DNA from 2 places in the Pseudovibrio sp. FO-BEG1 genome. Region 2 is predicted to be linked to the other one. Evidence: riboswitches for the same ligand, from Rfam matches in the RefSeq annotation. Region 2 holds a riboswitch; the other holds the start of a gene.
The links. A riboswitch is a leader RNA that binds a small molecule or an ion and turns the genes downstream of it on or off. The one in region 2 is predicted to bind thiamine pyrophosphate.
Positions count from the first base shown of each region.

Region 1: another riboswitch for thiamine pyrophosphate. It lies ahead of PSE_RS22655 (ABC transporter permease); the one in region 2 lies ahead of thiM (hydroxyethylthiazole kinase).

Region 1 covers NC_016642.1:5,041,370-5,045,184, forward strand. The annotation lists gene PSE_RS22650 (ABC transporter substrate-binding protein) at 25-963, opposite strand; gene PSE_RS22655 (ABC transporter permease) at 990-1,700, opposite strand; TPP riboswitch at 1,872-1,980, opposite strand; gene PSE_RS22665 (hypothetical protein) at 2,111-3,815, opposite strand, start outside.
Region 2 covers NC_016642.1:644,291-648,105, forward strand. The annotation lists gene PSE_RS03005 (hypothetical protein) at 1-203, opposite strand, end outside; gene thiE (thiamine phosphate synthase) at 372-1,013, opposite strand; gene thiM (hydroxyethylthiazole kinase) at 997-1,809, opposite strand; TPP riboswitch at 1,885-1,985, opposite strand; gene PSE_RS03020 (tyrosine recombinase XerC) at 2,045-3,004, opposite strand; gene PSE_RS03025 (phospholipase D-like domain-containing protein) at 3,086-3,815, opposite strand, start outside.

The DNA of each region.
Region 1 (3,815 bases), 1.1 Mb from region 2:
GAAAATGGTTTAGACCTATAACGGTTAGCGCAGTTCAACCGCGTAGGTTTCCACTGGAGGCGCTGTTTTAATGAGCCCCTGCTCAATCAGGAAGTTCGCGAAGCGCTCATAGCGACCGATATCCAAAGCTGCCGGACGGCTCGCAAAACGTGGCAGAGTATCTGCCCAGGCGCGCTTGTTCAGCTCATCATCAAGGTTCGGATAGACCTCAAGGAAGCTCTTCCAGGAGTCCTGAGGATTGTTCAGCAGATAAACAGTTGCCGCTTCAATTGCGCTGATGAACTTCTTCAGGCGTGGATCATCCAGCTTGTCCTTGTGAGCAACATAGATCAGCTCATCATAAACCGGCACACCATTTTCTTCCGGATAGAACGCACGACCTTTCGCGCCTTCAATTTCCATCTGGTTTAGCTCAAAGTTACGGTAACCACCAATCACCGCATCAACCTGTCCCGCCATCAAGGAAGGAGACAGCGAGAAGTTCACGTTGATCAGCTCAACATCATCAGAACTCAGGCCAGCATTGGAGAGCATCTTGCCCAGCATGGCACTTTCAAAGCCGGACGTGGAGTAGCCGATGCGCTTGCCCTTGAGGTCTGCAATCTCCTTGATCGGCCCATCTTCCAGCACGATCAGCGTGTTCAGCGGCGTGGAAACCAACGTGCCGATGCGCATAAGCGGCATGCCTTCATCGATCTGCGGATGCAGCGTCTGCTGATAGGAGATTGCAATATCCCCCTGCCCGGCAGCAACCAACTTTGGTGGCATGGAAGGATCAGCCGGTTCAATCAGCTCAACATCAAGCCCTTCCTTCTCAAAGAAGCCCCGTGCCTTCGCAACCACAATCGGAGCATGGTCCGGGTTCGCAAACCAATCGAGCAGCACAGTCAGCTTGTCCGCAGCCTGCACCTGAAGAGTGCTCGCAAGCATCGCTGCACCAAACAGCATACCTAGTTTTTTCATAAGGTTACGTCCTCATACTCTGAGATCTAGATCTCTTTCTGCCAATAGATCATCCGAGAAGTGGCGAACTCAACAACTGCCCTCAGGCTCAACACCATCACCGCAAGCAAGATCAGCGCTGCAAACATGGTCGCTGTTTGCATGCGTGCGTTGGATTGCAACATGATGAAAGCCAGCCCTCCCTTAGCACCAACCCATTCTCCAACCACCGCACCAATCGGCGCGAACACCGCCGCAATCCGCATGCCTGATGCCAGAGACGGCATCGCAGCAGGAATGCGGATGTAACGGAGCATTTGCCAGCGATTAAGGCCATGCAGCTTACCAAGGTCAAGCAAGGACTGATCCGTCCTCCGTAACCCGTCAAAAAACGTTGAGGTCACGGAAAAGAAGATCACAATCACAGCCATCACCACCTTGGACGCAAGCCCAAAGCCGAACCACAGCACCAGAAGCGGTGCAATCGCAAACACAGGAAGAGATTGAGTAGCTGCAATCGGAGGCAGCAGAAACAGGCGCACCCGGCGAGACATCGACAGCAAGATAGCAAGCGAAGCCCCGGCACTCACACCAAAGAGAAAGCCGAGAACGGTCTCATAGGCGGTAATGCCTGCATGATGCAGCAGGAAAGCACCCTGATTGAGAAAAGCGGTAAACACCGCCGCCGGACCTGGCAATAGAAACGGAGGAAACTCTCCAATCCGAACCACAATTTCCCAAATGGCGACAAACAGCAAAATCCCGAAAAGACTTCGCAGAATTCGTATTAAAGCTCGCTTCAGCATGTCATTTCCCAACAATGGTATTGGGCATCACAAACAGGCGGAAGAACGGAGCTCAGATTGGCTCTCTGGGAATTTTCGACACAGGACCTCCAACTACAAACTGCAGATATGGAGATCCGGGAAGAATGGCTCAGGTCCCGTCCCTTCGCCGGCATTACCCGGATCAGGTTCAAAGGGTTTAGCTCGTGGCAATCTCAGCTTTTCGTCAAGAAAAGCACCCCTCGGAATGGCAAGGACCATGCGCGTTTCTACGGGAGTTTGCAAGCAGATTTTCTGAGGCCGGGGGACAACGCCATGAAAAAAGGCCCCAGCTCCAACAGAGCCAAGGCCTTCTAAAATCGATCTAACTTGCTGAAATCAGCTCACTTCCAGCTCTTGATTGCCTGAGCGACAACCTTGTTGCCAGTTGTACCTTTTTCAAAGGTCAGCATTGCGCGGCGGCCGCTGTTATACAGCAGCGGAACATCAATCCATTCACGCTCAGCAAGACGCTGCAGGTTCTTTGCCTTCTCTTCATTGCTGTCAGAAAGAGCAATCCAGAAGAGTGTGTCAGAAACCTTTACAGCAGCCCCATCCAACGGATCACCAGCTTCGGATTCAGTCTTCTTCAGGATCAGGCCAGGCACTTTCTCAACGCCCTTGCCGTCAAACCCTTCCGGGAAGATGAAGTTCAATTCCAGCAGATGGCTCGCTGGCAGGGACTGGTCGCTGTTCGGCTTCAGCGTCATCTCAACAGAGAGATTTCGCGATGGAAGCGTCGCAACAGCTTTGATGACGGAGGTTCCATTGACCTCATCCAGCGTCCAGACCACGTTACCGCGAGAAGCAGAACCAGCTGCACCCGGTGTCAAAGCTTCTTCATAAAGAATGCTCTGCTGTGCCACTGGAGAAATCTCGGACTCGGTGCCGATGGTCTCTGCCGGTGGAACTGAGTTCGTCTCGACACCCGCTGTCTGCGGCTCAGGCTCCTTAGCCGGCAGCACCTGAGGTGCAGCACTATCATCAGTGGATGCGGAAGGTGCCGGATCAACACTGCGAACCACAGTTGGTGCAGGTGCACTTTCTGCTGGTGCCGCGCTGGAAGAGTTCCGGGTAATCCGTGTTGTCGTCACCGGTGTTGCATCTGGAGAAACTTTAGCTCCTTCATCAGATGGCAACAAACGATCAGTGTTCTTCTTAGGCGCACGTTCAGGCTGAACCCGAAGTGGTTCATCTTCACCTGTTGGTGCGCTCTCTGGCTCTCCGGTCTCGCTGGTTTCAGCTGGCAGGATCAGAGAGAGAATGGCCTCGCGCTGGCTGTAAACGCCTGCAGTCACACCCAGAATGATCAGGATGATAACAATCATGCCGACAATGCCGGATGTATTGGAAGGCTTCAGACCCTCCTCCTGCTCAATCGCGTCCCCTACGCGCTGTGCAACCACAGGCTTGCGGGAGGAAGCAGGTTTACGGCTTGTCTTTGGCTTAACCTTCGCAGGCTCGTCAATTTCGCGGCGAGCGGTCTTGTCTTTGGTCTCCAGCTTGGAGCGACGAGCTTCGCCAGGAACCCAAGCGCGCTCTTCAGCGCTGGTCTCAACAGCCCCTTTGGTCGGCAGGGAAGCAGCAGGCTCTTTCGGCTCGCTCTCGCCCATGGAACCAAGATCAGGCTCTTTGCGCTCTTTGGAAGCTTCAGGCAGCTGGTCACGCGCCATCTGATTGGCTTGGTGAGCAGCATTGCCAAGATCCTGTGCGGCACGAACAGCTTCTTTAAACACATCCGCTTTGGCAGCAGGTGCTTTTGGCTCTTCGCGTGCAGGCTCTTCGGGCTTTGCGTCAGCCTTTGGCTTGTCATCAGCTGGTGGAGGTGTTGGTGCCGCAGAAACAGGAGGAGCTGTCGGCTGCGGAGCACTTGGAGCTGGGGTGGTTTTGGACCGCCCCAACCCGAGAGACTCGCGAGCAGCTTCCGCTTCGACCTTACGAATGGCCTCTTCAAGCTTCAGCTGCTCCTCAGTGATCTGGGAGGGAGACAGTGGTGGGTCGTAACTTTTAAGTTGCTTTACAATTGCATTTCGCGCGCGTTGATAAACT
Region 2 (3,815 bases):
ACCACCAGTTGGTTATCAATGCACTCGCCTTCCACCTCAATCTGAGAAAGCTCTTTCAGCCGTGCCTTTGGGTTCTCCCATTTGCCGAGCTCTGCCATTTCAGATTTGCGGATTTCACAGGCGGTTTGGGCTTGTCCTTCAGAGACAAAGAAAGCGAATGTGCTGAACAGCGCACACACGAACGTTGTTTGACTAAGCTTCATGACGAACGGCCCCCCGCCAGAAACGCACCTCAGAGGAAAACACTGGTGATGCGTTTAAAACAAAAGCTTGGAGCGATTTGCATGAACTCAATGAATGCACCAAGCTTCAGTTCTCTCATATATCAATGTAGATGGGCTCTGTGAGGAGTAAATGCGTGTTTTATCCTATCACCCTAGGTCTTTTACGCTTTTGACGATTTCCTGAAGCTTGCGCGTAGCTTCTGCAGCACTGGGTGCCCCACAGATTGCTGAAATGACAGCAACACCATCAGCCCCAGCCTTGATCACCTGATCCGCATTGGCAAGAGAAATTCCGCCAATCCCAACAACAGGTAGCTGTGATTGAGCAGTTAAGTCAGCAAAGTTTTGCATGCCCACATCAGCTGCATCATCCTTGCTGTTGGTCGGGAAGCATGCGCCGATGCCGAGGTAATCACAGGCTGCAATGTCCGCAGCATCTAGCTCATCCTGAGTGCTCACCGAAAGACCGAGTAGCTTATCTGCCCCGATCAGTTCCCGTGCTTTGGTGGCGTCCATGTCATCTTGTCCAACATGAACTCCATCAGCATGAACGGCCAGGGCAACATCTACGCGGTCATTGACGATCAAAGGCACATTGAGCGGTTTAAGCGCCTGCATCAGCCGTTCTGCCAATTCAATCTGCTCTTTGGTACTGCCGGTTTTATCGCGCAATTGCACCACAGTAGAGCCGTTTTGAGAGGCTGCGACTGCGATGTCGACAGGGTCCTGGCCAGGGCAGTCTTGCGGCCCCAGCACCAGATATACGGAAAGATCAAGCAACGGCTTCATGCATCTCAACCTGAGCTGTTGTTTTGAGGATATCATCGTTCAGCTGATAGAGACCGTTGATGATATCCAGCTGCAAACTTGCTGGTCCTGCGGTATCTTTCGCAGCAATCTCACCAGTTACACCGAGGAAAACCATTGCATCGACTGCAGCATCAAACGGATCATCGCAAACTGCGAGCGTTGCGCCAGTGAGGGCCGTCGCTGTGCAACCAAGGCCGGTCACGTACGGCATCATCTTATCCCCGTTTGCGACTTCAGCCGTGCGTGTGCCGTCAGTGATGAAGTCGACCGGACCAGAGACAACAACCACAGCTCCAGTCTGCTTTGCCAGCTCTTTCGCACCAGCCAGAGCAGTCTCAGAGCTATCCGTGCTATCAACGCCTTTTCCGCCTGCACCCTGACCGGCAAGTGCCATGATTTCAGAGGCATTGCCGCGAATAACGCTCGGCTTATTCTCCAGCAGTTCAGCAGCAAGCTTAGTGCGGAAGGTGAGGGCGCCGACAGCCACCGGGTCCAGCACCCATGGACGATCTGCCTTGTGAGCCGCTGCTGTTGCCAACTTCATCGCCTCTGCTTGCGCAGGGGTGACTGTGCCCACGTTGACCACTAATGCCCCTGCAACACTTGCAAGTTCAGGAGCCTCTTCTGGTCCATCTACCATGGCAGGGGAAGCGCCAATCGCCAGCAAGGCGTTGGCTGTAGTGTTCGCCACCACGATGTTCGTCATGTTATGGACGAGTGGACTGTTTTCACGAATTGCGGAAAGAGTTGCGCAAGCGCTTTCGACACGACCCATTTTTATCCTCGGTCTTGTTGTGCGAAAGAGAGCTGGTGTCAGGGCCTTGGCATACTGCCAGAAGAAACTGTCCCCCAACACAGTGTGAGTGCTCCCTTCGCTGGAATTATCCAGATCAGGTTCATCGAGTATGATCTCAGCCACGACACAAGTGTCGGGCACCCCGTTTCACAGCTCTGAACCTAAGGGGTCTGCCGGAGGAGATCAAGGCGATGTGGAGGAGGGGGACAACCTATCAACGACGTGGATGTGCTTTGTCGTAGGCATCCAACAGCTGTGCACTGTTCACTTCCGTATAAATCTGCGTGGTAGAAAGGCTTGCGTGGCCCAGAAGCTCCTGAATGCTCCTCAAATCCCCGCCTTCAGACAGTAAATGCGTCGCAAAGGAATGGCGCAAAGCATGGGGAGTAGCCGTATCCGGAAGCCCGAGTGCACTGCGGATTTTTTGCATGGCCAGCTGGATCATGCGTGCGTTGAGCGCGCCGCCGCGAACACCGCGGAAGAGGGGCGAGTTCGCTGAAAGGTCATAGGGGCATTGATCTTTGTAAGCTTCGATAGCTTCAACGACCACAGGCAGAACTGGAACAAGCCGTTCCTTGTTGCCTTTGCCGCGCACTTTCAAAGACTTATCGCCTTCTTTCGGTGCCGTAGCAGGTGTCAGAGACAACGCTTCCGAGATACGAAGTCCGCAGCCGTACAGGAGAGTAAACACCGCAGCATTGCGCGCTTCAACCCAGGGCGTGTCCTCGAAAGCCAGATCGCTGCTGACAATCGCTTTGGCTTCCTCAACGGGGATAGGCTTGGGTAAGCTGCGGGGAAGTCTCGGCGTACGCACCGCTGCAGCACCGGCCGCATTCACCTCGCCGCGCTCCTCCAGAAACGAGAGGAACGAGCGAATACCAGCCAGACCGCGAGCAAGCGTCCGCGTCTGCGCGCCGTCTTTCCGACGCGTTGCCAGAAAGCCGCGAAAGTCTTTTGGTTTCAACGACTCCAGATGCCGCAGAGCAACTGGCTCACCCTCATAACTGGTCATGAAACGCAGGAACTGACGCGTGTCGCGCTCATACGCTTCCAGTGTCCGCTCAGCCAGTCGCCGTTCGGAGCCAAGATGATCAATCCAGTCTTCAATCGCTGCGGTAACATCTGGTTTGCAGATGATGAGTAAGTCTTCGCCGCTATCCAGGGAATTTGCCATTCGCCAAGTGTAAGCGCCAAATCTGGCTGAATGGTTACCAAAAGATAAACATTCACGCCTTTACGAAATGGCTGAGCAGATTTAGTCGATCACGATTGGTTCCCCGTGGTCGCTGATGATCCGGTCAATCTCCTGCCGTGCCGCCATCGCAAACCGTTTCTGGTTCTCCGTTGGGGCAACGGAATCCCCCAGAACAACGATATTCTCGTCATTAAACCGGTTCGCAGGGCCAGTGTAGTTGAAACTGCCAACAATCATGATGCTATCGTCAATCACCATAAGCTTATGATGCAGCTTGCCAATCCGGCTCGATCCGCGAACGAAGTGCAGATCAGCGCCAGCTTCTGCAAGAGGCTGCGTCGCGGCCCAATCCTGCCCGCCTTGCCGGGCGTCAAGAGCACCGCGCACCTGTCTTCCTGCTTCCATCAGCAGCAACATGGCATCATCAATGCCGGAGCTTTTGGAGAAGGTGAAGATCGCAAAGTCCACCCGTTCCTTAGCTTTCGTCATCTGTTTGGTGACTTCCATCTCCGGCGCATGGTCCGGCGCAAAGCAAACTTTCACGCGGATGTCGTCAACCACCACCTCTTTCGGTGTGTTTTCGGACTCATTCTCATCCACGCTGTAGCGGCCAAATCTTCCGCGTTTAATCTCCCTGAATTCCCGCTCAAAGATGTCAGCGACCTTCTCATCCTTGATGATAAGAAGATGGTTCAGATTGCGATGCGTGCCGGTCTCCGTGAAGTTTGTGGAGCCGGTCAGAACAGCATTGCCGTCACGAATGATGAATTTCTGATGGAATATCCGTGGG